Regions from separate parts of the Hathewaya histolytica genome, predicted to be linked through region 2. Evidence: riboswitches for the same ligand, from Rfam matches in the RefSeq annotation. Region 2 holds a riboswitch; each other region holds the start of a gene.
What was found. Region 2 has a riboswitch for thiamine pyrophosphate ahead of thiW (energy coupling factor transporter S component ThiW). Riboswitches for the same ligand answer to the same signal wherever they lie in the genome.

Region 1 (10,307 bases), 1.8 Mb from region 2:
AATGAGGTTAAAGGTAACAACTATAAATCTGGAAAAACATATACATTGAAAGCATCTGCTAATGCAGATACAAAAGTGTTATACCAATTTTGGTTAAAAGACTTAAGAACGAACTCTTGGGCAATATTAAGGGATTATAATGAAAATCCTAACTTTAACTGGACAGCACCAACAAATGGGGAAAAATACTTATTAGGAATTCATGTAAAAGATAAAGGGTCTAGAAATAGAACAGATGACTTTAGATATGATCCAATAGTATTATCTCCAGGAAAAGCGAAGTTAAATGAGTTTAAGGTGTATGATGGAGCCAATGAGGTTAAAGGTAGCAACTATAAAGGTGGAAAAACATATACATTAAAGGCATCTGCTAATGCAGATTCAAAAGTGTTATATCAATATTGGCTAAAAGACCTAAGAACGAATTCTTGGGCTATACTAAGAGATTATAGTGAAAGTTCTAACTTTAATTGGACAGCACCAACAAGTGGGGGAAGATACTTATTGGGTATTCATGTAAAAGATAAAGGATCTAGAAATAGAACAGATGACTTTAGATATGACCCAATAACTATAGAAGCGTCAGTTGCACGTAAACTCATAGTACTTGATGCTGGACATGGTGGAAAAGATCCAGGTGCCCAAGCTGCAGGCTTAAAAGAAGCGGAGATAAATCAAAATTTAACATTGAAATTAGGAAATAAATTAAAGACTATGGGATATGATGTTATATATACAAGAGATTACATACCTGTAAATTATAGAGAGGTAAGAGAAGATCTTGAAGCAAGGATAAATGTAGCAAATTCTAGAAAAGCTGATTTATTTATTAGTATACATCATGATGCAACTCCAGGAGGAGAAGGTACAAGCACTCATTATAGCACATATATGCCAAAGTTAGATACATCTGGCACTGTAACAATTGGTGATGTTATATATGATCGAACTCCTTGTAATGAGGCTATAAAAAGTAGAGAACTATCTAAGCTTATAGCTAAGAGGTTAGGGAATGTAGGCTTTAAGGATAGGGGAGCACAAGATCATAATTTATATGTTACAAGAAATGCTATTATGCCTTCAGTACTTATAGAGTGTGGATTTATAGACAATCCTAGAGATAGGGATAAATTCATGAATTCTAATACTCAAAATAAAATGGTGGATGCAATAGCAAGTTCTATAGCAGATTTATTTTAAACAAAATGTGAATTAAATTGATTTAGAGTAATATAAGTATTATAATTAAATAGAAAAAAATAAGAGAAGCTTAAAAGCTTCTCTTATTTATTATACGGAGGTGTTCTATGAGACCTATTTTATTTAGTATTTTTGGACTAGAAATAAAAGGTTATGGACTGATGATAGCTATTGGTGTATTATCGGCTTTAATGATTTTATTAAATATATCAAGAAAACATGGATACAATGAAGATAATGTTTGGAGTATATTTTTCTACGCAATTATAGGTGGTGCTGTAGGTGGTAAACTCCTTTGGGTTATTACCGACATTAAGCTTATAATAGATGAACCAAGTATTCTATTAAATTTAGGATATGGATTTGTAATTTATGGTGCTATAATAGGAGGGGTTATAGCTATATATATGGCTTGTAAAAAATATAATTGGAATACTTTAAAGTTTCTAGATATAGCAGTACCGTGTGTTGCTATAGCCCAGGGATTCGGTAGAATTGGATGTTTATTTGCAGGATGTTGCTATGGTGCACATACAGATTCTCATTTAGGTATAGTTTTTGAAAATTCATTATTTGCACCTCCGGGGGTAAGACTTCATCCTACTCAGATTTATTCATCTATATTTGATTTTTTATTAGGAGCTTTTTTATTGTTGTATCTTAAGAAAGATCATAAAGATGGACAGGTATTTGGGGCATATATTATAAGTTATAGTATAGGAAGATTTTTAATAGAATTTTTAAGGGACGATCCAAGAGGTAGTGTGGGAATGTTGTCTACATCCCAGTTTATTGCTATATTCACTCTAATTTTTGGAGTATTAATGTTTTCAAGATATAGATTTAAGAAAAATCAAAAATAGTTAGAGAGGGTTTTTAGAGTGAGGATACATAAGAAATCGCTTATTTTAACTTTTATTTTATGTATATGTTTTACAATGACAGGATGCAATAAGTTAAGAACTGCAAAAATTAAATTAGGACTTAAGAATAATAATTTTGAATATATGAGATTAAACAAAGTAAAACAATTAGTAATTCAAAGTACACGTGATAAAGGGTTTAGATTTGTTGTAACTAATAACGATGTTATAAAGGAAGCTTATGATATACTCTCTTCAGCTAAAAAAGCTAATGGCAAATCTTATTTAGAATCAGATTATATATTTGAAATTCATGAAAAAAATGGAGAAGTACATCGTTTTAATTATGTGGCAGGGCTAGATAAAAAAGAGGGAGGAAACTTATACGATGATAAAAATGTATATGTGGTTTCTTCTAGGTTAGATAATGATATATTAAACAACTTTGAAAATATAAGAAAGCCTAGAGCTTTTAAAAATGTTTATTATAAATCAATACTAGATACTATAGGTAAGTATATGGATAGTAATAAGGATTTAGCAAATAAAAAAGTCGGATTAAATTTAAAAGATGATATAGATATACAAAAGTTTATTTTATCCTCAGATTTAGAAGAGTTTAAAAATAGTTTAAAAGAAAAATTTCCTATGATTGAACTTACAGAAAAAACTGAAGACTGTGATATAATTATAAATATAGATACTGAAGGATATAAGTCTATAGTATATAAATCTATTATTGAATTTTCTTATAAAAAAACTAATACTAAGCCTAAAAAGTATTATGTTTGGGGTAAATACTCTAATAGGAACTGGAAGATAGATATTTATGATGATAAAAAGCCGAAAGACTTTTAATTTTAACTTTTAGAGGAGGAATTAAAATGAGTAGTTGTGATGGATGCCCAAGCAAATCAAGTTGCTCAAAGGCTTCAGAAGATAAAGGTTGTAGTGTTATATTACCTAAGTTTGGACATGTAAAAAATGTAATAGGTGTTATGAGTGGAAAAGGTGGAGTAGGTAAATCAACAGTAACAGGTATATTAGCTACGAAGCTTAGAAGTTCAGGCTATAAAGTTGGAGTTTTAGATGCAGATATAACAGGACCATCTATGCCAAGGTTTTTTGGAATTAATACAGAAAGAGCAACAATTAGTCCGACAGAAGACCCAAAGGTATTCAAATTTATTCCGGTTGAAACTAAGCAAGGTATAAAAGTTATATCTTTAAATTTATTAACAGAAAAAGAAGAAGAACCAGTTATATGGAGAGGTCCCGTAATAAATGGTGTTTTAAATCAGATGTATGGAGATACAGAATGGGGAGAGTTAGACTATCTTTTAATAGATATGCCTCCTGGAACAGGGGATATATCATTAACAGTAATGCAAAGTCTACCTATTAATAGTATAGTAATAGTTTCAACACCTCAAGATATGGTTTCTATGATAGTTAAAAAAGTAGTTATAATGGCTAAAAAACTTAACATAAAAACCCTTGGGGTTGTGGAAAACATGAGCTATGTGAAATGTAAATGTGGAGAAAAAATGAAGGTGTTTTCTAATAAGTCTGCAGAAGAGGGAGCAAAGGAACTTGGACTTCCATTACTTTCTGAAATGCCTATAAATAAAGAATTAATAGAACATATGGAAAGTGGAGATATAGAAAGTTTTATATCTTCAGATAAGACTTACGATGAGCTTTTACAAAACTTCAATAAAGAGTACTCTAATAATAGAGTGATATTATAGTATTTAAAGATTATTTTTAAAGTAATTAAAACCCGAGAATTTTAATCTCGGGTTTTTTATTTTAAAAAAATTATTTTATTATTTAGAATCTATATTTATATTATTAGTAGCTAATATTTGTTTTAAAGGAAACATTGCTACTAAAAATGATGTTATACAAAATTCAAAAGATAAAAATGATAAGTTATAATTTAAAGAATAGATAAAAGGATTAGCGCCTTTAGCATATTCTGAAAAGAAAATTATCCCAGATAATACGTGACATGTTAGTCTCCCAACCATACCTATTAATACTCCAGATATGAGTTTGGATTTTATTATAGCGTCACTATCCTTTTTAACATTAGGTTTAAGATATCCACTTAGACCTATAAACATATAGGCAAGAGGGTAGTCAAGTAATAATTGAGCAGGATGGACAATATATCCACCGAAGAGCAAATCAATTATACCCATTAAGAATCCTGTAAGCATACCTACTTGAGGTCCATAGATTAGAGACATTATAACTATAGGAACCATACTTCCAGGAGTAATACTACCTCCTTGAGGCATTTTGTATAATGTAATTTTGTTTAATACTACAGATAAAGCTACAGCCATGCCTACTTTTACGATTATATTTGTAGTTAATTTTATTTTTTTTACAGATATAAAAGCTATAAGTAGAGCTAGTACAACTAAAATTGAAATAATATTAGGAACTGTAAGTAAACCTTTTGGTAACATAAAAAAACCTCCTCATTATTTGTGCAAGGAGCATTTAAAAATAGTTTATTAATAAACACATGCTTTCCTACGCTGGCATTACCCAGTTCAGGTTTTAAGGGTATTTCTCAGTCTAAAAAGACACCCCTAGCACAAAGATTTTATTTTAGATGATTAGTTCCAAGGTTATTATAGTATTAATATAATCATTTTACAAGTATTTAATAAATATTAAAAATTAAGCAGAGAGGAATTAAATACTCTCTGCTTAGATAAAGCTTATTTAAAATCTAATATTTATTTTACTTTCAATACTCTCATAGAATTCATTACTGCAAGTAATGCAACTCCAACATCTGCAAAGACAGCTGCCCACATAGTTGCAAGACCAAGTGCGATTAATAATAGAACAATAAGTTTTACACCTAGGGCAAAATAAATATTTTCTGTTACTATTTTTCTTGTGAACTTAGCTATTTTTATTGAATTTGATATTTTGGATGGTTCATCAGTCATAATAACAACGTCAGCAGCTTCTATAGCAGCATCAGAACCGAGTCCACCCATGGCAAATCCAACATCTGCCCTTGCTAGAACAGGAGCATCATTTATACCATCTCCTATAAAGGCTACCTTTGCTTTAGGGGATTTTTTAGCCATTATATTTTCAAATATGCTAACCTTATCTCCAGGTAGTAGTTCAGCATGGACTTCTGTGATATCCAAAGTATTTGCTACATTTTCAGCAGTGGTTTTATTATCGCCAGTTAGCATAACAAGATTTTTAATACCATAAGACTTTAACATAGATATAGCATCTTTTGCATCTTCTTTTATTTTATCTGATATAGTTATGCTTCCAAAGAAATTATTGTCAACAGCAACGTATACGCTAGTACCAATATCTTTTGATGGTATAAAGTTAACTCCGAACTTATTCATAAGTTTACTATTACCAGTTAAAATTGTTTTCCCATCAAACTCTGTTTTAATACCATGTCCAGGTATTTCCTCATAATTTTTTAGCTTATCTTTTTCTACTTTTTTTCCATAAGCTTTTATTATAGATGTTCCTATTGGATGAGATGAATATGCTTCACATAGTGCTGCATATTTTAAAAGATCTTCTTTCTTAATACCTTCTGCTGGATATAAGTTATTAACTTCAAATACACCTTTAGTTAAGGTACCAGTTTTATCGAAGACTACAGTTTCTAAGTCATTTAAAGCTTCTAGATAGTTACTTCCCTTAACTAAGACACCAGATTTTGAAGCGGCACCTATTCCTCCAAAGAATCCTAGTGGAACAGATATAACTAAAGCACAAGGACAAGATACAACAAGGAAGCTAAGTGCTCTTTGTACCCAATCTAAAAGATTAGAATCTTTTATAATCATTGGAGGTATAAATGCAAGGGCAATGGCTGCCATTACAACTAGGGGAGTATATACCCTAGCAAATTTAGTTATAAATTTCTCAGTTTCTGCTTTTTTTGAACCAGCATTTTCAACTAAGTCTAAAATTTTAGATACAGTAGATTCGGAAAAATCCTTTGTAACTTTCAATGTTAAAACACCATTTTTATTTATGAATCCACTTAGGATTTCATCACCTTTTTTAACATCACGAGGAAGAGATTCTCCTGTAAGTGCTGAGGTATCCATAGACGAATCTCCATCTAATATGAATCCGTCTAGGGGAACTTTTTCATAGGGTTTTATAACTATTATATCGCCAATAGAAACATCCTCAGGGGATACTTCTTCTATAGAGTCACCAATTTTTAAATTGGCTTTATCAGGTCTTATATCCATTAAGTCAGCAATTGAGTTTCTTGAGCGATTAACAGCTATATCTTGGAAAGTTTCTCCAACTTCATAAAATAACATAACTGCCACAGCTTCAGGGAAGTCTTTAATTGCAAAAGCTCCGATTGTTGCTATAGTCATTAGGAAATTTTCGTCAAAGACATCACCTTTTTTAATGTTAGATAAAGCTTTTAATAATACATTTTTACCAATTAAAATATAACTTACAAGGAAAATAGCAAGTTTAGGATAGAAATCAAACTTCATAATTAAACCGATAATAAATAGTATAGTTCCTAAGGATAGTCTAATAAGTGTATTTTTATCTACAACATAAGACTTGTCTAATTTCTGTTTTGTAGTTGTTTTAGTAGAAGTATTTTTATATTTTACTTTAACTCCAGGTTCTGTAGAATCTACAATGTTTTTTACACTATTAAATAATTCATCTCTTGAAATAAATTTTTCAAATTCTATATTTAAAGTAGAATTTGAAAAGTTAAAGCTTGCTTCCTTTACTGCCTCCAAATTATTAACTTTAGATTCAATTTTTGCTGCACAATTGGCACAATGCAGTCCTTCTAATATTAAACTCATTTTAGATGTGGATTTTGAATTTTTAACAGTTTCAATTATCTCCACATCAGGTTCTAATTTTTTTACGATAGCTTCAATTTCTGAAGTAACAATTTCCTTATTAACCCCTTGTTTAATAGTTACAGTTAAAAGGGAGGTACTAAAGTTTAGAACAGCACTTTCTACAGTACTTAGATTCTTAACCCTTTCCTCAATTTTAGCTGCACAGTTTGCACAATCCAAACCTTTTAATATAAATTTAAAATCCCTTTTTTCACTCATTATATATTCACCCCTTATTTAAGTCTTAGTCTTCATTTATATGATCTAGGGCCATATGGAAGATATCTTCAATATGGTTATCGTCAAGAGAATAGTATACTGATTTGCCTTCTTTTCTGTATTTTACAAGTCTAGCTTGTTTTAGAACTCTAAGTTGATGGGATATAGCTGATTGATTCATTTGGAGCAATGTTGCTATATCACATACACACATTTCAGATTTAAATAAAATAAAAATTATTTTTATTCTTGTAGAATCTGAAAAAACTTTAAAGAGATCTGAAATATCTTGCAATGTATCTTCATCTAGCATTTCTTTTTTTACTTTATCAACTATATCTTCGTGTATTACATTACACTTGCATACTTCAATAGGTTGCTTGGAATCTTTATTTTTAAGCATTAGTATCAACTCCATAATATATTCATATAAACATATGAGCATATATTCATATGTTCTTTGAATATATGATAACATTAATTTAGTGGACAATCAATATAGAAAATATTTTTTATTAAATATTAAGAAAAACTTATTTATATATTTTATATTATGTCAATATTAGAATAGGGATAAAAAATATAAGAAATATAAGATATTAAGGCAAAATTACGTTAATTTAGTGATATACCTTAAATTGAAAATTGATAATAATATATTAAGAGCGTATAATATTCCAAGTATGGTTTGTTCAATATATTGTGCAAGGGGGTACCATGTATATGCTATATGTAGTTAAGCGTGATGGTAGAAAAACAAACTTTGATTCCTCCAAAATATCTAAAGCCCTTAAAGGAGCAGCGGATGAGATAGGATATGTATTTAGTACAGAGGAAATAGAAACTTTTAAAAATGAAGCTTTAATTAGGATAAAAAAATTAGATAAGAAAGAGTTAAATGTAGAGGAAATCCAAAACATAGTAGAGAAAATGCTTTTAAGTAATGGACATAAAGATGTTGGCGTTGCATATTCAAACTATAGAAAAGAAAGAGATAGAATAAGAGAGATAAAATCAGATTTAATGAAAGCTATAAATAAAATAGGAGTAGAAACTGATAGGGATAATGCAAATGTAGGAAATAACTTCAGTTCAAAACTACTTAGAATAGCTAGTGAATCTAATAAATGGCATAACCTTTCAATGATGCCTAAGTATTTGGCAAAGTTACATGAAAATGGTGACTTATATTATCATGATTTAGATAGTTATAATCTTACAATCAATTGTTTACATATACCCACTAAAGAAATTTTACAAAGAGGATTTAATACGGGTTATGGAACAATAAATCAACCTAAAAGAATAGACTCAGCTGCTGAACTTTCATGTATTTTACTACAATCAACACAAAATGATATGTTCGGGGGGCAGTCACATCCGGATTTTGATAATGATATGGCTAGTTTTATACAGCCAACTAGAGAAGAAATTAAAAGAGAACTTAAGGGTTATGGTATAGACGGTGAGAAGTTAGAACAGTTAACGGAAGAAAAACTAAGGAGATCTATAAGTCAGGCTATGCAAGGTATTGTATATAATTTAAATACTATGCATTCTCGTGCAGGGTCTCAAGTTCCTTTTAGTTCTATTAATATAGGAATACCAAATTCAAAAGATGCGGCACTAGTATGTGAGTTATTCTTATTAGAATATGAAAAAGGACTTGGGAAAGGAGAACAACCTATTTTCCCAAATATAATTTTTAGAGTTAAATCAGGGGTAAATAGAGAAAAAGAAGCTCCGTTTTATTACTTATATGAACTTGCATGTAGAGTTGCAAGTAAAAGGATGAATCCTACCTTTATGAATTTAGATGCTGATTTTAATAAGAAATATTTTGATATTGGGGTAGTTCCAGCTACTATGGGATGTAGAACATATATATGTTCTAATGTAAATGGTGAACCAGGAACAAAGGGAAGAGGAAATATAGCCCCAACTACTATTAATTTACCAAGGTTAGGATTAATGGCAAAGGGTGATAGAAATAAATTCTTTGAACTTTTAAGAAATAAGTTAGATTTAGCAAAAGAATCTTTACTTCATAGATATGATGTATTAAAAAAATTAAAAGTAAAGGATCTTCCTTTTATAGCCGGTCAAAATTTATTAAAAGGATCAGAAAATTTAAGTGGAGATGATTCTATCGAACCTATACTGAAACAAGGAAGTTTCGCCATAGGATTTATAGGTCTTGCAGAAGCTTTAGTAGCAATAACAGGAAAGCATCATGGCGAAGATGTGGAATCTAGAAATTTAGGTATTGATATAATAAACTATATTAGAGATTATACAGATAAGGCTACAGAAGAAACAAAGCTAAACTGGAGTACATACGCAACACCAGCGGAAGGATTGAGTGGTAAATTTATAGTTCAAGATAGAAAAGTATTTGGGGAAATAAAGGGAGTTACTGATAAGAATTACTATACTAATAGTTACCATGTTCCAGTTGGATATCCAATTTCTATAAAGGATAAAATAGATATAGAGGCACCATATCATAGCTTGTGCAATGGTGGGCATATAACTTATCTAGAGGTAGATGATTGTCCTACAGGAGATGCTATAATGTCTATATTAAATTATGCTTATAGTAAGACAAATATAAGTTATATAGGCATTAATTTTCATATAAGATATTGTAGAAGTTGTGGAACATACCTACAGACAGGGGAAGAAAGCTGTCCAGTTTGTGGAGGTAAAGATATTCAGGGAATATCAAGAGTTACAGGTTATTTAAGTCTAGATGAAAGGTTTGGAGCAGGTAAGTATTATGAAAGAGAAGATAGAGTTACTCACACTAGTAGTAAAAAAGGATATACTGACTATGTAAGTAAATAGGTGATATATGTGAATACAGAAGATAGGAATATAAGACTTTCAGGGATAATTTTTGAGAGTTTAGCTAACGGGCCAGGTATAAGGAGAGTATTTTTTTCCCAAGGATGTACACATAATTGTGAAGGCTGTTTTAATAAACACACACACAGTTTTCATGGGGGAGAAATTTTTAGTATTAAAAATTTAATAGATGATTTAAAGGATAACCCTATAATAAATGGAGTTACTTTTAGTGGAGGAGATCCTTTAGAACAAGCAGAAAGTTTTTATT
Region 2 (10,307 bases):
TAAGGCATATTCACTATAACAAAAGTTATTGTTTTATTTATACATTCCTTTATAAAAAGTTCTACTATATTGTACTATATTAAATTAAAAAAAGTTGTCGAAACGTGCAATGCATATACATATTAAAGTATATTTACTATATTAAAACATAAAAAAGATGAGTACGATTACATACCCATCTTTTTTTATGTTTTAAATTCTTACTTTTTATGTTTCATTTGTTATTTTAAATTCAAACCTTTTAGTTTTTCCTTTAATAAATCTCCTAAAGAACTACTTGATTCTTCTTGATCTATATACTTAGAAATATCCTCTACAGGCTTTTCTTTTGCATCTTTTATACTTAATGCAATTCTATGATTCTCTTTATCAATATTTAAAATTTTAACTTTAACCTTGTCAGAAGGTTGAAGTACACTAGAAGGCTTCCCTATATTCTCTTCACTAATTTCTGTTACATGAACAAGCCCTTCTATTCCCTCATATATTTCTACAAAAGCTCCAAAATCTAAAGTTCTAGAAACCTTACCTTCTACAACATCACCTTCACTAAATCTCTCTAAAATAGTATTCCATGGGTCTTCACCTAATTCTTTTAGGCTAAGAGAAATTCTCTTTTTATCCCTATCTACATCAAGTACATATACATCTAAACTTTGCCCTACAGACACCACTTCTTCTGCATTTCTAACTTTTCTAAAAGAAAGTTCAGATATATGAATTAACCCCTCTTCTCCACCTAAATCTACAAAGGCACCAAAATTCATTATTTTACTTACAGTACCCCTTCTCACTTCACCTTTTTTAATTTCATTCCAAAAGACTTCTTTTTTACTATTAATCTCTTCTTGTTCAATTACTCTTCTTGATACTACTATCTTTTCATGTCTTCTATCTATTTCTACTATCTTTACTTCTAAAGTTTTTCCGACATAAACTTTTAAATCCTCAACATAGTGTGCAGATACTAAAGATGCAGGCATAAAGGCTTTTAATCCTTTAACAGTACCTCTAATTCCACCCTTTACAACTTCCCCTGCTTTAAATTCTACTATTTCTTCTTTTTTATTCGCATTATAAAGACTATCCCATAGCTTTATCTCATCAGCTCTTTTTTTAGATAGTAACACATTTCCTTCACCATCATCTATTTTTAATACATAAACATAAATTTCTTCATCTTCCTTAACTATTTCTGATGATACAACATCATCATTAAAAGAAAGCTCGTTAAAAGGAATTATTCCGTCTTTCATGCCTCCTATATTAACCATAACTTCTTTATCTAATACAGATAATACCTTACCTTTTATTACATCTCCAACTTTAACTCTCTTCATAGAATGTTCTATGGATTGCATAGCCTCTTCCATGGTTAAGTCTTCATTATGATTTAAATCCATAACATACAACTCCTTTATTTAGAGCCATAAGCCCTGTTAAAATTCTTGCTATACTTATTATATCAACAAAGTGCTTTAATTAAAACAAAACTACTAAGTTTTTAACCTAGTAGTTTAAATAATTATTTATCTATAATTTATTTTTTAAATCTTCCGTAGCCACTCTTATATTCTCTTCCCCTAGAATGCATGAAACTATTGAAACTCCTTGAACTCCTGTATCCATAACCAATTTTGCATTACTATGATTTATACCACCAATTCCCACTATAGGTATTTTAATATTATGCTTTATTTCTCTTAAAAGTTCCAATCCGAGCCCTTGTTTTGCATCTTTTTTAGTTGAAGTTTTAAAAATTGCTCCTACACCTAAATAATCTGCACCTTCTCTCTCAGCTACTACTGCCTGTTCTAAAGTTTGAGCCGATACTCCTATAAGTTTTTCTTCCCCTAGTATATTTTTTGCAATCTTAAGAGGTATATCACTTTGCCCAATATGAACTCCTTCAGAATTTACAGCTAAAGCTATATCTAATCTATCATTTATTATTAAAGGAATATTATATTTTGTAGTTACTTCTTTAACTTCTAGTGCTATATTATAAAATTCTAAACTTGAACAATTTTTCTCCCTTAGTTGTATTAAAGTAGCACCACCTAGAATCGTATCTTCCACAGCAGATTTTAAATCTCTTCCATTTAAAACATCTCTATCTGTTACTAAATAAATAGTATAATCCACCTTACTTTTATCAAAATTTCTCACAATTACACTCTCTTTCTTTGCATATATTTTTATAATAAGAATACTTTTCCTCTTTCCCTAAAATCCTCTTCTTTTAAATTATATATATTATCAAAAATTCTTACTCTAAAAGTACCTATACCCTCATTCGCTTTTAAACTCTCCAAGGCCTTTTCCCCTGCAATACCCATGGCCATAATCCCTGATATAGCACCTATAAATCCATCCTTATTAATAGCCGTAAAAGAACCTATTAAAGATGAACTCATACAGCCTGTCCCTGTAACCTTAGATAAAGTAGCATGACCATTTTTAATTAAAACAAGTTTTTTCCCGTCAGATATATAATCTATTTCTCCTGTAATAGCTACAACTGAATTTAATTTTAAAGCTAGATTTTTTGCTATTTCCTCTGCACCATCTAAACTTTCTGAAGAATCCACTCCTTTAATCTCACTCTTTAGTCCTGAAAGCATTTTAATCTCAGACATGTTTCCCCTAACTACAGTAAAATGTAATTTATCCAAAAGTTTTCTTGCAACTTCTGTTCTATACTTTGTAGCGCCTACTCCCACTGGGTCTAACACTATAGGAATATTAAGTTCATTTGCTCTCTCTCCTGCCTTTAGCATAGCATCTACTGTTCTGGAATTTAATGTTCCTATATTTATAACTAATGATGAAGCTATAGAAACCATGTCCTGAACTTCATTTATATCGTCAGCCATAACAGGAGATGCTCCTATAGCTAAAGTTATATTTGCACAATCATTTACAGTAACGTAATTTGTTATATGATGAACTAATGGATTCTTTTCTTTTAAATTATATAGTTTATTACTACATTCTTTTAATAACTCTCTATTTATTTCCATTATTACTTCACCTCCAAACCTGCTAACTTATATAATTGGTAGAAATGATGTGTTGGCCCAACACCATGACCTATGCTAAATGAGTGCTTTATGGCCATAGTTATATAATCTTTTGCCCTTTTTACAGCTTCCTCCAAATCGTATCCTAAGGCTAAATTAGATGCTATCGAAGAAGATAAAGTGCAACCTGTCCCATGAGTATTTTTAGTATGTATTTTTTCGCCCTTTAAATAATAAATCTCACCTTTATGGAATAAAACATCTGTAGCATTATGGTCTAAATGTCCCCCTTTAAGCAATACACTTTTAGGTCCTAGTTTATGTATATCTTTTGCTGCTATGACCATCTTATCCAAAGTATCAATTTTTCTATCTAAAATAACCTCAGCCTCTGGTATATTAGGAGTTATAACTGTTGCTATGGGAATTAATTTTTCTATTAAAGTTTTCTTAGATTCTGGTTTTAAAAGGTCAAATCCACTTTTAGATATCATAACAGGATCTAAAACTATGTTACCTGCATTGTATTTTAAAAGTCCTTCAGCTATTGCATCTATAGTTTCAATCTTAGATACCATACCTATTTTTACTGCAGAAACCTGAATATCTTCATATATACAACTAATCTGATTTTCTATAATATCTTTATCTATATCTTGCACATCAAATACCCCCATAGTATTTTGGGCTGTAATTGCAGTAATAACTGACATTCCATAAACTCCATGAGCAGAAAAAGTTTTTAAATCTGCTTGTATTCCAGCTCCACCACAACTGTCTGAACCTGCTATAGTTAGTACATTTTTCATATATATCTCCCCTTTTCCTTTGAATTTTTGCTTTTGATTTATACTTACTAATATGTATTTTAAATTCCAATTGTAAATCATATCTTAAGTTCTATACTTTTATATTTTTGTTATACTTAAATTTAATTTCTAATAAAACTTATTTAAATTTCTACTACTAATAACCTTCATAATTAAATAGGCAATAATACTTCCTCCTATAGTGCTAAGTAAGAAAGGTATTATAAAAAAGAAAGCCCCCACCTTTTTTCCCATTAATAAACTTGCTATTGGAAAAGCCATTAAGCTCCCTATAATACCAGTACCTACAACCTCGCCTATTACAGCATAAATATCCTTATTAAATTTTCTATAGAATATTCCTGCTAAAACTGCTCCAAACATACTTCCTGGAAAAGCAAGTAAACTCCCTGTACCTAGAATATTTCTAAGTAAAGAAATTAAAAATGCATTTCCTAAAGCATATAAAGGCCCTAAGAAAATAGCAGATAGTACATTAATAACATGTTGAATAGGAAAACACTTAGAAACTCCCACTGGTATATAAATAACATGAGATGACATTACACCTATAGCTATTAAAATTCCAGAGCATGTCAGTTTTTTTGTATTACTCATATAACCACCCCCGTGCACACTTATTAATATTAAAAAAATAAAAAAATGCAAACTCAGTTTCGGATTTGCATTATCATAAATAAGCTTCCTAAGTTCCAATAGAATTAAAAATCCCAATTAAAACTTAGCAACTATTACATTACAATTATGTTTCCTACGCTGGCATTACCCAGATCAGGTTAAAGGGTCAAAGACTTTATAGGGTCTTTATCTCAGCCGGCCATATCCAGCCCCCCTGTTTTATAGGTTTAATAGTTTATATAAATTAATTTTAACACAATGTAATATTTGTCTCAAGATTCAAATAATAAATTCCCTTATAACTTAGTCCTTTAACTTAACAATTTTTGAAGATTAAGCTTAGACTATATTATACTATTTCTATTTGTTCCGCCTCTTTCTCCTCTAAATAATCACATAAATCCTTAAAATCTTGTAACCACTTTATCTTAGCAAGTTCCCTTAAATCTATTATGATGCCTGTACTCCTTTGCTTTAAATACTCCATATTATATATTTCTGTCTCAACAAATCCATCCTTGCAATTATATACACATGGCACAAACTTATCCCAATTATTTTCAAAATATTTAGTCTTTGCAAAGCATAATCTGTATATGTGAAAAATCATTCCTAGTGGTGAGGTTTTTATGGCAAACTTATGACTGAAATATTCCTGAGTTGGATACTTCTCCTGTATTCTCTCCCAATATATACGCTCGTTAGAATGAAGATTATATTTATCTAAGATCTTACACTTCTCCTTCCCTAAGTCATCTCTCATAACTTTTTCCCTAATCTCAGGATCTAATTCCATTAACTTATTCTTGTGCAAAAAAACTCCCCCTTAAGTTTATTCTTATGTTAATTTTATTTTCAACTTAAAGTAAGTTATGTTTCTAATATATATTATAGATAGAACTTATAGATTCTATTTACAATTTAAATGGAAGTCATATTTGACTTCCATTTAGTATACTTCTATAATATTATAATTCTATTTTTTCTTTCTTCTTGTATACTCATGACATACTATAATTCCTATGCCAATGGCAGCATATGCTGGAACAAATATTCTCTCTAATCCTCTACTCATATTTTTACCTATTGGAGTATTAATTATCATTGGTGGTAGTATTACAAATATAATTGTAAGGTAATTATACGGTTTCCTAATAGCTATATAATCCTTAAGAATTAATATTGCAAGTAAAGTAAATGAAATAAAAGATATTATATTAGAAATAGTCATATTTTATTCCCCTTAGATTTAATATTTTATTAATCTATATGTTAACCAAAGCCTCCATTGCTAATTTATATCCTAAAAATCCAAGGCCTGATATTTGTCCTATGCAAGCTGCTGCCGTAACGGATTTATGTCTAAATTCTTCTCTTTTATAAATGTTACTTAGGTGAACTTCTATGGTGTCTATATCAACAGATTTTAAAGCATCATAAATTGCTATACTGTAATGAGTGTAAGCTCCTGGATTTATAACTATACCATCATATTTTCCATAGGCTTCTTGTATAAAATTTATGATTTCTCCCTCAATATTACTTTGTTTTAATGTTACTTCTGCTTTAAGTTCTTCTGCCGTACATCTTATATAAGAGCAAAGACCTTCGTAAGTTTTAGCTCCATAAACTTCTTTTTCTCTTATACCTAAAAAATTCAAATTAGGTCCATTTATAACTAAGATTTTCATTTTTTTATCTTCCATTTATATCCCTCCTCTACTGAGATTAAATCTGCTTCCATAACTTAGTTTTTATTTGTATATTTTTTATAAATAAAAATTATATATTTCTAGTTCTTTACTACCTTGTCTAAATGATAAATTTAAATTATCTTCTCTCTTTTTAAAATCTCCATTACTTCATTTAAAGTTTCTTCTAATGTGCCTTTATTTAAAACTCTATAATCCCCATATATTCTATAAAGTTCGTACCTGTCATCGTATAATTTATGTAGATTATCTTTCTTATCTTTTAATAGAGGTCGATTTTCTATGTCTATATCCTTAATAATATTATCTAAAGGTCTATCTATAAAAATTAACACTCCATTTTCTTTTAAACAGTTTATATTCTTTTCTCGCTTTATTACTCCTCCACCTGTAGATATTATGGTGGATTTAAGCACACTAACTTTCTCTACATATTGTTCTTCTATACCTCTAAAATACTCTTCACCACTTTCAAAGATTTCAGGGATTTTCTTATTTTCACCTTTTTCTATAAAGCGGTCTAAATCTATAAAATCTAAATTTAACCTCTTAGATAAAAAATAACCCAAAGCGCTTTTCCCGCACCCTGGCATACCTATTAAAACAATATTTTTACTCATTACTTACTCATCATATGCTTATGAATATCATTAACTATATCATAAGAAACTTCCATGCAATTCCAAATGCTTTGTGCCTTTATAGCTTGGGCAACTAGCATGTACATACCATTTACAGCTTTTAATCCCTCTTCACCAGCTTCTTTTAAAAACTTAGTCTCTAATGGATTATAAATAATATCCACTGCTGCTTTAAACTTTTTAAAATATTTTTTATCTATTGGTGTAAAATCACATTTAGGATACATTCCTACAGGAGTACAGTTTACAACTAGGGCAGCCTCTTTTATAGAACCTAGTTCTTCATAATTTATAACTTTATATTGGGGATATTTTTTCTTTCCCTCTTCCTTATTTCTAGTTACAAATATAATTTCCCTAGCACCATTATCAAAAAGGTATTGAACTACAGCTCTTGATGCTCCCCCTGTACCTAAAATTACTACATCTTCGCCTTTAAAATCTATATTATAATGTTCTAATGTCATACCAAACCCATAGTAGTCTGTGTTGTAACCTATAGCTTTCCCATTATTTATCTTAACCACATTTACAGCGCCTATTTTCTCTGCCTCTTCACTTAAGGAATCTAGATACTTTATAATCTCTAATTTATAAGGTATTGTCACAGTAATACCTTTATAATCTAAAGCCTTTAATCCTGGGATTACATGACAAAGACGTTCTCTCTCAACTTGAAATACTCCGAAATGTCCGTCTATGTTTATACTTTCTAAAATTTTATGATGAATTTCTGGAGAATAAGTATGTCCTAATTTCTCCCCAATTATTCCATATAACTTTTCCATAACTTATCTTTAGTGAGAATAACTCATAAGTTACAAATTCTCACTAAACCCTCCTTTATTTCTTATTATTTATTTAAATTCATAATTAATCATTAAAGTTTCTATAGTATATCTATGTATTAAATCTCAAGCAACTTCACTAACTTAATTATTCCTTATACCCCACATGATACTGTACTTTTTTGCTAATTTCCATAAGTTTTGTAAAAAAATCTTCTAAATATTCTTCATACTTAATATTATTTAAATTTTCTTTAGCCTGTTTTATCACTTGTTCTTCTCTATTTTTATCTAGTATAGGTAAGGACCTTTCTTTTTTATATTCCATAACTTTTAAAGAAAGATTTAATCTCTCCTCAAATATTCTAACTAATTCCTTATCTATATTATCAATTTCTCTTCTTATGTTTTTTATATCTTCCATACTTCACCCTCTCTTTCTAATATTAAATCAAGAATTGTAAGTGCTGTAACACTCTCAATAACAGGAACCGCTCTAGGTACTATACATGGATCATGTCTACCCTTTACCTCTAATTTAACCTCTTCGAATTTTTCTATGTCCACTGTATCTTGTGAAATTCCTATAGAAGAAGTGGGTTTTATAGCCACCCTAAAAATTAAAGGCATTCCAGTAGTAAGTCCCCCAACAACTCCACCATTATTATTTTTTAGTGTTACTATTTTTCCATTATCTATTCCATAAGGGTCATTTGCTTCGGAGCCCTTTAATTTAGTTATATTAAATCCTGATCCAAACTCTATTCCCTTAACTCCTGGAACTGAAAATATCATATGCGATAATCTGCTTTCCACAGAATCAAAAAACGGTGAGCCTAATCCCACTGGAAGATTTATAGTTGCAATTTCTATAATTCCTCCTCTCGAGTCCAGTTCCCCTCTTCCTTTTAGTATCTCATCTTTCATAAGAATCCCCTTATGTTCGTCCATAACAGGGAATTCCTTATGCCTTAAATTTAAAAATAGGTTCTTATCTAAGTTTTTAAAATCAAAGAATTCTTCTTCTATATTATATATGCTTTTTATATGACTTCCTAAATATATACCCTTGCTCTCTAAAAGTTTTATCGCAATGGCTCCTGCAAAAACTAAAGGTGCTGTAATTCTACCAGAGAAATGACCTCCACCTCTATAATCATTAAATCCTAAATACTTTTCTTTGGCAGGATAATCTGAGTGGCTTGGTCTCATTTTAGATTTTAACTGGCTATAATCCTTAGATTTTGTATCCTTATTAAAAATCACTGCACATAGTGGCGTTCCTGTGGTTTTCCCCTCAAAGACTCCACTTAAAATATTAAACATATCAGCCTCATGACGTGGAGTTGTAAGCTTGCTTCTTCCTGGTGCTCGTCTTTTCATTTGAAACTTTATAAATTCTAAATTTAATTCTACACCTGCCGGAAGTCCATCTATAACTATGCCAATTCCCTCTCCATGAGATTCTCCAAAAATACTCAGTTTTAGTTTATTCCCTATTACTCCACTCATGCAAAATTCCTCCTAACTCCTTATAAGTATTCCAAAAATGAGGATATGACTTATTTACAGATTCACTACCTTTCAATATTATAGCTTCTCTACACCTAGTTCCTGCTATAGCAAGGGACATAGCTATTCTATGATCATTCCAGCTATGAACTTCTACTCCCCCTTGCAGTTCCTCTGTTCCTAATATAATAAGTCCTTCATCTAGTTCTTCTATATTAGCACCTAAGGCTTTAAGTTCTGTGCATATAGCCCTTAATCTATCCGATTCCTTTATTCTAAGCCTTCCAGCATTAAAAATGTGAGTTTTTCCAAGTCTTAAAGAAGAAAGTACTGCTATAATAGGAACTAAATCAGGAATCTCTGAAGCATCTATTAGGGTATCTCTACTTTTTTTATTTTCTATAGTCTTTATAACTTCAATAATCTCCTTATCTCCTTGAAGTGAATTTAAGTTAAGTCCTTCAACTTTAATTTCATTACCTAATGCCTTTCCTACTAAAAAGAAAGCTCCTTGAGAAAAGTCTCCTTCAACCTTGTAATCAAAAGATTTATAACGTTGATTTCCTTTTATATAAAATACCTTATAACTTCTATTTTCTATAACTATGCCAAAGTTCCTCATCATGTCTATGGTAAGATCTACATAAGCTTTGGATTCCAAATTATTTTTAATTTTTATAATAGAATCTTCTTCTAAAAGTGGTAGAGCAAACAATAGTCCAGATATAAACTGAGAACTTATATTTCCCTCCACTTCAAAATTTCCACCCACTAACTTTCCTTCTATAGTAAGTGGTAATTTTCCATTATGATTTTCATACCTAATACCCTTTTCCTTAAATATATTATAATAAGTAGTAAGTGGCCTTTCTACTAATTTTCCACTTCCATAAAATTCACTCTTATTTGATTTTAATAAAGCTATAGGAATTAAAAATCTTAGAGTAGACCCTGATTCCCTACAGTTTATAATAACTTCATCAAAGTTTTTAGAACAACATCCGTTTATAACTAAAGTTTTCATTTTATCATCTTCATCTACTATTTTAATAGTAGCACCTATTGTCCTCATACCTTCTATGGTTGCCTTTATATCTTCAGATAAAAGTACATTTGAAATCACACTTTCCCCTTGTCCTAAGGCCGCACATATTATAGCTCTATGGCTTAAACTTTTAGAAGG
Region 3 (10,307 bases), 820 kb from region 2:
TAGTATTTTTTATTGCATTATTAAGTATAATAATTTATTTTTTAATAAGTTTAAATATAAAACTACTCATCACTTTGTGTTTACATATATTAACAGTTGTTGTATAATACATTATATGTAAATTATAAGGAGTGGTGAAGGTGAATAAAAAGATAAAAAAGAAAAAAAGATTATTATATATGATGGCCATAACTTTCATGATATCAATTTTGAGTATAAGTTTATTTAAAGCTACTGAATTAAATAATTTAAGCCTTTCTCCTAAAGATGCCCAAAGTTCATCTATAAAATTGGATAAAAATCTTTTAGTATCAAATAAAGATTCCAATTCCAATAATATAGAAATAATTATTGGTGGGAATATAAAAATTGATAAAAGTATACATAAAAGACTACTTAAATACAATCAGAGCATGGATGAATTTTTATCATATATGAAAAAAAGTATGAAGAAAACTATATCTATATTTAATTTAAGTGAAAGTTTATTAAAAAATACTACTTCTTCAGAATTTACCAATGCTTTAAATAATATAGGAGTAGATATAATTAATACTAATGTTGAAAATGTTTTTAATAAGGGAAATAAAGCTCTTTTTGAAAGTTTAGATGTTTTAAAAAACAGTAAATTAAACGTTCTAGGATTAAAAGATAACTTGACAGATAAAGAATATAAAATTATTAATATAGATGGAGTAAATGTAGGTTTTGTAGATTATAATCTAACTGAAGATGTTTCAAACACTAATCTTTATAATCATATTTCTTCTTTAAATGTAAATGATATAGCAGCATGCTCTAAAAAAATAGATAAAGACATAGAATGCTTAAAAGAAAAAAAAGCTGAAATTATTTTTACTATGATTAACGATAATAGCATACCAAAACATAAGGCAAATGAAATAATATCTATATTGAATAAAAAAGAAAATAACTATATTATAAACTATAATAATAATAATTTTATAGAAGTAAATAAAGAAAAAAACACCATGCGGTTAAATAATAATTCTAACTTCTTATCTATGAACAATATCTATAATGCTAATAAATATGAAGTTAATTACTTAATAAAACTTAAACTAGAAAAAAGCAAAAACGAATATAAAGTTTCAGACTTAGAGTATATTCCCTTGACTATATATGAAAAAAACAAAAAGATGTATCTTATTCCTCTCATAGATAAGAAACAATACAAAAATTTAAACGTTAAGGATTTAAGAGATGTAAAAATTTTAGAAAGTAGGAGAGAAGAAACCTTAAGATATATACAAAATATTATCAGAAATTAGAAAAAGATATACTTTCATTGACAAGTAAATATTCCGAATTTATAATCAAGTTATAATTTAATAGAAAGGGGATGAGGTATATGATATTAAATAGGAATTTATTAAGTTATGAGGGCTTTCAAGAAGAATTTAAAATCATTGTAGATAATATAGATAAAGCTTATGAAAAAGTTATATCTGTAAACAATTTACCTAGTAATACAGTATTAGTTATTATAGATATGATAAATGGTTTTTCTAAAGGTGGAAACTTGTATTCAAAAAATATGGAAAATCTTATTCCTAATATAGTGGATATAAGTACTAAGTTCCATCATAATAATTACCCTATTCTTGCATATAAAGATAGCCATGAGAAAAGTTCTATAGAATTCGATTCATATCCTACACACTGTGTAGTAGGTACTGAAGAGTGTGAGTTAATTTCAGAACTAAAGAACATAAACTCTATAATTCAATTAGAAAAAAATTCTACTAATGCTTTTTTATCATATAATCCTGAAGAGGTTCTAAAAAAACATTTCGGAAAAGAGAATGAATTCAATAATTATGTAGTTGTAGGAGGGTGTACTGACATATGTATATATCAGTTTGCCTTAACCTTAAAAACTTATTTTAATGAGCATAACAGGAATTCTAGAGTTATTGTTCCTGTAAATATGGTGGATACTTTTAGCGCTAATGGTCACAATGACGATATTTCAAATATTTTATTTTTAAATAGCATGATAGCTAATGGAATTGAGGTTATAAAAACAATAGAATAAAGGGGAGTTAACTAATGAAAGCTTGGGAATATGAACTTACACTTAGAAAAAATGCAATACCTAAGATTTTAGATGAGGAAGAACAGACTTGGGATTCTTATAAAAAGACACTAATCGATGAAGACGGTAAAATAAGATTATTATGGGATAGCCACGTACCTGGTTCCTATGCACCAGAAAAAGTTTTAATCGGTGCAATTCAATCCGTAGAAAATATGGGTTATAAGGTTCAAGAAGCTGAAATACTTTTCGAAAAAGGTTTAGAGGCTTTAAAAAATAATAATATGTATTTATTACATCAAATAACTGCTGAAATTTTTTATGAATTAAACAACGCAGAAAAAGATGAAGATAATCCATATTGGAAATTTAAGGTTTATGAGAATTTTTTAGAATATGAAAAAGAAATAGATTTCCCTAAATATCCCAAAGTTAATATTGATAACAAATTTTATAATAAATTAAAAGCAGCGTGGGTATATCAGATATGTGCAGGGGCATTAGGTACTGCTATAGAAGGTTATACTTCTGAACAACTTAAAAATAAGTTTGGAGAAATAAATGAATATGTAAGAAAACCTAATACATTTAATGATGATATTACCTATGAAATTGCTTTTCTAAAAGCTTTTGAAAAGAAAGGCTATAGTATTAAGTCTAAGGATATTGCTAAGGAATGGGTAGGATTGATTCCTTCAGGTTGGTCTGCAGAAGATATTGCACTAAAAAATATAAGAATGGGAATATTTCCACCATATAGTGGTTATTTGAATAATCCATATAGAGAGTGGATAGGAGCTCAAATGAGAGGTGTAGTATGTGGATTTGTTGCACCTGGAGATCCATATATGGCTGCAAAGTTAGCTTATTATGATGGAGAGGTATCACATCATAATAATGGTATTATGGGAGAAATATTTAATGCTGTAATGACTTCTCTTGCTTTTGTTGAAAATGATATAAAAGAGATCTTAAAACTTGCAGTAAATACTATACCAAGTGATAGTGAATATTACTCAGTAGTAAATCATGCTTTAGAATTATGTATGGAAAAAGAATCCTGGCAAGAATGTTGGAGTATATGTGAAGAAAAATATAAAACTTATAATTGGATTCATGCATACCCTAATGCAGCAGCAGAAGTAATTGCCCTTTGGTTTGGAAACTTAGATTTTGATAAGACAATGAATATAATCTCCATGGAAGGACAAGATGTGGATTGTAATGCAGCCCAAATAGCAAGTATCATTGGTATAATAAATGGTTTAGAAGGCATAGATTATGAAAAATGGGTATCACCAATTGGTGATGAGATTTGCACATATGTAAGAGATAATGAAGAATTTAGTTTAGAAGAGTTTTGTAGATGGAATTTTGATATAATAAAAAAATATGAAAAATAGTAAAAGTGGGATTTCCCACTTTTACTATTTTAAAAAGTTTATATTAAGAAATAAATTCTTTATATTCTTGAATAAATTCTTCCAAAGACAACTTATTTAAAGATTTCATTAATTTCATTGCTGGCTTAATATCCCCAATTAAAATTGCACCTATTAATATATTATCTTGGAAAAATACCTTTTTATATATTTTATTTTCTTTATCTAAGTATTGCATAGAAATGGAATCTTTATTAGGTATAAAACCTATACTAAATACTTTAAGGTCTGCACCTACGAAATTTATAGAATCCTTATAACCTTTAAAAGCTAAATTTTCACCAATAGAATTTGCTCCTGCAACTTTCCCCATAAGTATAGATGCAGGCCAATTTCCGTAAACTCTTCCTTCTAGTTCACAAACATCACCACAGGCATATACATTTTCAATATTGGTCTCCATATTTTTATTTACAAGTATTCCCCTATTTATTTCAATGGAACTTCCAGTTATTACAGGAATATTTGGTTTTATACCAACAGAGAAAATAACCATATCAGCATCTAGGACTATATTTTTTGAAAGCTTAATACTAGATACCTTTTCTAATCCTTTTATTTCCTCTAACATAGTATTTGTATATATTTCTACACCTTTATCCTCTAAAGAATTTCTTAATATATCGGATGCTTCTGAATCTAATTGTTTATTCATTATATGTGAAGCAGCCTCTATAACGGATACACTAAAACCAGCTAGTTTTAGTTCCCAAGCAGCTTCAAGTCCAAGAATTCCACCACCTACAACGATAACTTTCTTACAAGTTTTCATCCATGATTTTATATTATTTAAATCTTCCATATCTTTTAAAGTAAATACACCTTTTTTATCGTGTCCAGGTATGGATGGGAATATATTATTACTTCCTGTAGCTATTATTAATTCATCATAAGCTATAAAATTATTATTAAAATAAACTTTTTTTTCTTTTGTATCTATTTTATCAATATTAATTCCTAACTTTAATTCAATTGAATTTTCCTCATACCACTCGTCTTTGGATAAGTAAAATTTACTATCTATTTTATCTTCATTCAAATAATCTGAAAGTAATGGTCTATAATAAGTTAATAAATTTTCATTTGATATAATTACTATATTTGAATTTTTATCTTTTTCTCTTATAGCTTTAGCTGCATTGTACCCAGCACAGCCATTTCCTATAATTATAATATTTTTCAAAAACTTTCACCTCACTAGTATGGTAATATATATTTTTATTATATTATACTATTATTTTTATATCTTCACAAAACATTATAATTAATATTATTATATATAATCAATTTATATATAATTTGTATATAATAAAAAATACATGTTGAAGTTTAGTAAAATTACTTTTATTGATACTGCTATAATGTTATAATATTATTATAAAACTTAATATTTGCTAGGGGAGCTTATATAATAGGCTGAGAGTGAAATGTTATTTCAGACCCTCATAACCTGATTTAGATAATACTAGCGCAGGGAAGTACTTAAATTAAAAATGATTATGAGCATTTTTATATTTTATACTGCATATGAGGGCCTTTTATAGGCTCTTTATTTTTTTATAAGGGGGAAATACATATGAATTATTCTACACAACTAGAAGCTGCTAAATTAGGCATTATAACAAAGGAAATGGAGATAGTAGCTAGAGAAGAAGGTATTGAGATTCAAGAATTAATTTCAAATATTAGAAAAGGAAGTGTTGTAATACCTTGCAATAAAAATCATAAAAATATTCATCCATATGGTATAGGAAAGGGTATGTCTACTAAAATAAATGTTAATTTAGGTATTTCAAAAGACTGCTCTAACATAGACATGGAAATGAAAAAAGTTAGAAAAGCTATAGAAATGAAAGCAGAAGCTATAATGGATTTAAGTTGCTATGGTGAAACTAAAACCTTTAGAAAAAAACTTATAGAAAAATCTCCATCTATGATAGGAACAGTTCCTATGTATGATGCATTAGGTTTTCATAATAAAGAACTACACGAACTTACCTTAGAAAACCTTTTAGAAGTTATAGAAGCTCACGCAGAAGATGGTGTAGATTTTATGACTATTCACGCTGGTGTTACTAAAAAGTCCTTAGATACACTAAAAAAGTTCCCAAGGACATTAAACTTAGTTTCTAGAGGGGGAACTTTAATATTTGCCTGGATGAATTATAACAATGCAGAAAATCCTTTGTATGAGTATTACGACAAGATATTAGATATATGCTATAAACATGATGTTACTGTAAGTTTAGGAGACGCCTGTAGACCAGGATGCATTGATGATGCTACAGATCATATACAAATAGAAGAGCTTATGGTTTTAGGAGAACTTGTGAAAAGAGCTAGAGAGAAAAACGTTCAAGTAATAGTAGAAGGTCCAGGTCATATACCTATAAACGAAATAGAAACAAATGTTCTACTAGAGAAAAAGTTTTGTTTTGATGCACCATTTTATGTCTTAGGACCTATTGTTACAGATATTGCTCCTGGATATGATCATATTACTAGTGCTATAGGAGGTGCCATGGCCTCATCCTATGGAGCGGACTTCTTATGCTACGTTACTCCTGCAGAGCATTTAAGACTTCCCAATTTAGATGATATGATAGAAGGTATTATAGCCACTAAAATAGCTGCTCATGCTGGAGATTTAGCTAAAGGGATAAAAAAGGCCAAAGAGTGGGATAGTAAAATGGGTCAGGCAAGAAAGACTTTAGATTGGGAAACTCAATTTAATTTATCTATAAATCCAGAGAAGGCTAGAAAATATAGAAATGAATCTAAACCCCAGCATAATGACACATGTACTATGTGTGGAAAAATGTGTGCTATTAGAAATATGAATAAAACTTTAGAAGGTAAGAAAGTAGATATAATTCAAGAATAATGCTTGACTAAAATAAAGAAAAACTCGTAAAATAATAATTAATAAGAAATTAATAAGGAGTTTTTTCATGGATAAAAATACTATAAATAAGATGAAAGAGTTAATTGAAGCTAAAAAGAATAAGGGTAATAACAATTCTAAAAAAAATAGACCAGATAAATCTATTGGTTATGTAATGGGGGCTAAAAGAACTAAGAAAACTGGAGGTCTATTTGATAAATAAAAATAAAAGTATTCACTTAATAGTGAATACTTTTATTTTTTACCTATAATTTATAAATTGAAGATCTATTCCGTAGTCATTACCTTTTAACATAGATATGACTTGTTGAAGGGAATCTTTATCCTTACCTTGGACCCTAATTTGGTTATCCATAATTTGAGTTTGAACTTTTAATTTACTTTCCTTAATGTCTGAAACTACAGCTTTTGCTTTATCCTTAGAAATCCCCTTAACTATTTTTGCTACTTGTCTTAAAGTTCCCATGGAAGCATTTTCAATTTTACCATAATCTAAGGCTTTTACAGATAGTCCTCTTTTTATTAGTTTTGCATCTAGTATATCTTTCATTGCATTTAACTTATACTCATCTTCACCATGAACTTTTATTTCTTCTTCAGTTCTCTCAATATTAGCTGTACATCCTTTAAAGTCATATCTATTAGTAATTTCTCTTACAGCTTGATTGATTGCATTATCTACTTCTTGAAGATCAACCTCTGATACTATATCAAAAGAATAAGTAGTTGCCATATAAAACACCTCTTTCATAAGTATTCAAAATTATATTAGCAAATATATGCATTTTAATCAATGTATAAATATAAAAAATATATATACTATAAATATAGGAGTATAATAAAAGAATTATGTGATAAATTAGTTTATTTATATAAAATAACAAGAAAAACAGGAAAATTAAAAAATTTAAAAAGAAAGATTGAATTTATTAGTTTTTTTTTATAGAATTAAAGGTGGTTTATTTTAAAAGTATAATAAATCTTTAATAATATTAGTAGGGGTGAAGCCAATGGATGAAAATATAATCGAAATTAATGGAATCTCTAAAGAATATGACGGTGTACAGATATTAAAAGATATTAATTTTGTCGTTAAGAAAAATGAGTTTTTAACCTTATTAGGACCAAGTGGATGTGGTAAGACTACAACACTTAGAATGATAGGAGGATTTGAAACACCTACATTAGGGAATATTATATTTGAGGGAAAAGAAATAAACAACACACCACCGTATGAAAGACAGATAAATACTGTATTTCAGAAGTATGCTTTGTTCCCACATATGAACGTATATGAAAATATCGCATTTGGACTTAAAATTAAAAAGCTACATAAAGATGAAATAGAAAAAAGAATAAAAAAAATGTTAAGGTTAGTAAATCTAGAAGGATATGAAAAAAGAAAGATAACCTCTTTAAGTGGAGGACAGCAGCAACGAATAGCCATTGCAAGAGCGTTAGTCAATGAACCAAAAGTATTGCTTCTAGATGAGCCTCTAGGCGCATTAGATTTGAAACTAAGAAAAGAAATGCAGATAGAATTAAAACATATGCAACAAGAGATAGGTATAACTTTTATATATGTAACACATGACCAGGAAGAAGCACTTACCATGTCTGATAAAATAATAGTTATGGATAAGGGTATAATTCAACAAATGGGTGTACCAGAAGATATATATAACGAACCTAAAAACTCCTTTGTTGCGAAGTTTATAGGAGAATCAAATATAATCCCTGCCGTAATGGAAGAAGATTATCTAGTAGAATTTTTCAATGTTAAATTTAAATGTGTTGATAAAAGACCAAATTCAAATAAAGAAGTTCAAGTAGTTATAAGACCAGAAGATATTAAAATTGTAGATAGTGATAAAGGAAAGTTAAAAGGTATAGTAGAATCTGTAACCTTCAAGGGTGTACATTATGAAATAGTTGTTAAGGGTGATGAAGATTATGCGTGGCTTTTACATAATACAAAACATGTAGAGATTGGAAATACAATAGGCCTTGATATATATCCAGACGATATACATATAATGAAAGCTGAAAAAGAGGAGATATAAATGAAAAAATACACTTCTTATCCTTATATAATTTGGAATGTTATATTTATAGTATTTCCACTACTATTGATAGCTTTTTTCAGTTTTAGTATTGATGGTAGAAGTTTTACATTTACTTTATCACATTATAAAAACTTTTTAGATCCTTTATATATAAATATTTTAATACGTTCAATTAAACTTGCACTTATTTCTACATTATTATGTCTTATAATAGGCTATCCTATGGCATACATACTAACTACATTACCTAATAGAAAAAAGAACATATTAATTCTCCTATTAGTTTTACCAATGTGGATGAATTTCTTATTAAGAACTTATGCATGGATGGCTATTCTAGGGAAGAATGGATTTATAAATTCCTTCTTGAATTTAATTGGATTTAAAAGTTTAGACCTATTATACAATGATAGTGCGGTATTATTAGGTATGGTGTATAACTTTTTACCCTTTATGGTACTCCCTATATACACTGTATTAAATAAAATGGATAAAAATTTGATAGAGGCTGCTAAAGATTTAGGGGCTAATAGCTTTATTGTATTTACTAAAATTATTTTCCCACTAAGTTTATCTGGAGTTGTTTCAGGAATAACTATGGTTTTTATGCCTGCTGTAACTACCTTTGTTATATCAAGACTACTTGGTGGAGGACAGTATATGCTTATTGGAAATTTAATAGAACAGCAATTCCTAGTAGTGGGAGATTGGAACTTTGGTTCTGCAGTATCCATTATAATGATGATACTAATTTTATTTTCCATGAGATTTGTATCTAAATATGATAGAGAAGAAAGTGGGGGTAGCGGATTATGGTAAAGTCTTTTATGAAGAAATTATATAGTTTTCTTGTATACTTATTTTTATATGCCCCTATACTGGTATTAATAATTTTTTCTTTTAACAATTCTAAGTCAAGAGTACGATGGAGTGGTTTTACTTTAAAGTGGTATGTAGGTTTATTTAATGATACGCAGATATTAAAAGCATTATACTACACCATACTTATAGCATTGCTTGCTGCTTTAATTTCTACTATTTTGGGAACCTTTGCAGCTATCGGCATTCATAACTCCTCAATACATATGAAAAAGTTATTACTAAATTTAAACTATTTACCAGTTTTAAATCCTGACATAGTAACTGCTGTAGGACTTATGTTGTTATTTAATTTAATGAGAATAGAGAAGGGCTTTTTAACTATGCTCTTAGCTCATATAAGTTTTTGTACTCCTTATGTAGTACTTGCCATTATGCCTAAATTAAAACAACTTCCTAAAAATATATTAGAGGCTGCTCTAGATTTAGGTGCTACACCTTTATATGCATTAAGAAAAGTAATTTTACCAGAAATTAAAGAAGGGATAATATCAGGGGCATTAATAGCATTTACATTATCTATTGATGATTTCGTAATAAGTTTCTTTAATACAGGTTCTGGAGTATCAAATCTTTCAATTAATATTTATTCTATGGCTAGAAAGGGAATAAACCCTAAAATTAATGCATTGTCTACACTAATGTTTTTAACAGTTCTTATACTGTTATTAGTAATTAATAAGAAGAGTTTGAAGGGAGAAAAAAATTAGATGAAAAAGTTTTTATCCTGTATTTTAGGAATGGTCTTACTTAGTACTATAATATTACTTCCATTAGGTTGTGGTAGTAAGAAAAAAGAGCTTAGGATATATAATTGGGGAGATTATATGGATAAAGATTTAATCAAAGAATTTGAAAATAGAACTAATATAAAGGTTAGATATAATGAGTTCGCAACGAATGAAGAGATGTACGTGAAATTAAAAAATTCCCCTGGACAATATGATTTAGCCATT

Region 1: linked by a shared signal. The riboswitch ahead of thiT (energy-coupled thiamine transporter ThiT) and the one ahead of thiW (energy coupling factor transporter S component ThiW) in region 2 are both predicted to bind thiamine pyrophosphate.
Region 3: linked by a shared signal. The riboswitch ahead of thiC (phosphomethylpyrimidine synthase ThiC) and the one ahead of thiW (energy coupling factor transporter S component ThiW) in region 2 are both predicted to bind thiamine pyrophosphate.

What each region holds. Positions count from the first base shown of each region.
Region 1 is NZ_LR590481.1:2,316,299-2,326,605, reverse strand. It holds gene FGL08_RS11195 (N-acetylmuramoyl-L-alanine amidase) at 1-1,200, shown strand, start outside; gene FGL08_RS11190 (prolipoprotein diacylglyceryl transferase) at 1,308-2,063, shown strand; gene FGL08_RS11185 (YhfM domain-containing protein) at 2,082-2,921, shown strand; gene FGL08_RS11180 (Mrp/NBP35 family ATP-binding protein) at 2,948-3,814, shown strand; gene thiT (energy-coupled thiamine transporter ThiT) at 3,893-4,543, opposite strand; TPP riboswitch at 4,591-4,681, opposite strand; gene FGL08_RS11170 (heavy metal translocating P-type ATPase) at 4,820-7,189, opposite strand; gene FGL08_RS11165 (ArsR/SmtB family transcription factor) at 7,215-7,592, opposite strand; gene nrdD (anaerobic ribonucleoside-triphosphate reductase) at 7,913-10,036, shown strand; gene nrdG (anaerobic ribonucleoside-triphosphate reductase activating protein) at 10,046-10,307, shown strand, end outside.
Region 2 is NZ_LR590481.1:562,707-573,013, reverse strand. It holds gene rpsA (30S ribosomal protein S1) at 222-1,403, opposite strand; gene thiE (thiamine phosphate synthase) at 1,534-2,169, opposite strand; gene thiM (hydroxyethylthiazole kinase) at 2,199-3,023, opposite strand; gene thiD (bifunctional hydroxymethylpyrimidine kinase/phosphomethylpyrimidine kinase) at 3,026-3,832, opposite strand; gene thiW (energy coupling factor transporter S component ThiW) at 3,962-4,450, opposite strand; TPP riboswitch at 4,585-4,697, opposite strand; gene FGL08_RS02615 (hypothetical protein) at 4,821-5,285, opposite strand; gene FGL08_RS02610 (hypothetical protein) at 5,448-5,702, opposite strand; gene aroQ (type II 3-dehydroquinate dehydratase) at 5,737-6,162, opposite strand; gene FGL08_RS02600 (shikimate kinase) at 6,297-6,803, opposite strand; gene aroE (shikimate dehydrogenase) at 6,803-7,612, opposite strand; gene FGL08_RS02590 (chorismate mutase) at 7,761-8,036, opposite strand; gene aroC (chorismate synthase) at 8,024-9,124, opposite strand; gene aroA (3-phosphoshikimate 1-carboxyvinyltransferase) at 9,102-10,307, opposite strand, start outside.
Region 3 is NZ_LR590481.1:1,385,467-1,395,773, reverse strand. It holds gene FGL08_RS06770 (CapA family protein) at 141-1,292, shown strand; gene FGL08_RS06765 (cysteine hydrolase family protein) at 1,373-2,059, shown strand; gene FGL08_RS06760 (ADP-ribosylglycohydrolase family protein) at 2,074-3,462, shown strand; gene FGL08_RS06755 (NAD(P)/FAD-dependent oxidoreductase) at 3,506-4,684, opposite strand; TPP riboswitch at 4,888-4,995, shown strand; gene thiC (phosphomethylpyrimidine synthase ThiC) at 5,078-6,385, shown strand; gene FGL08_RS13385 (hypothetical protein) at 6,453-6,608, shown strand; gene FGL08_RS06745 (YajQ family cyclic di-GMP-binding protein) at 6,648-7,139, opposite strand; gene potA (spermidine/putrescine ABC transporter ATP-binding protein) at 7,417-8,469, shown strand; gene FGL08_RS13375 (ABC transporter permease) at 8,470-9,291, shown strand; gene FGL08_RS06735 (ABC transporter permease) at 9,285-10,061, shown strand; gene FGL08_RS06730 (ABC transporter substrate-binding protein) at 10,062-10,307, shown strand, end outside.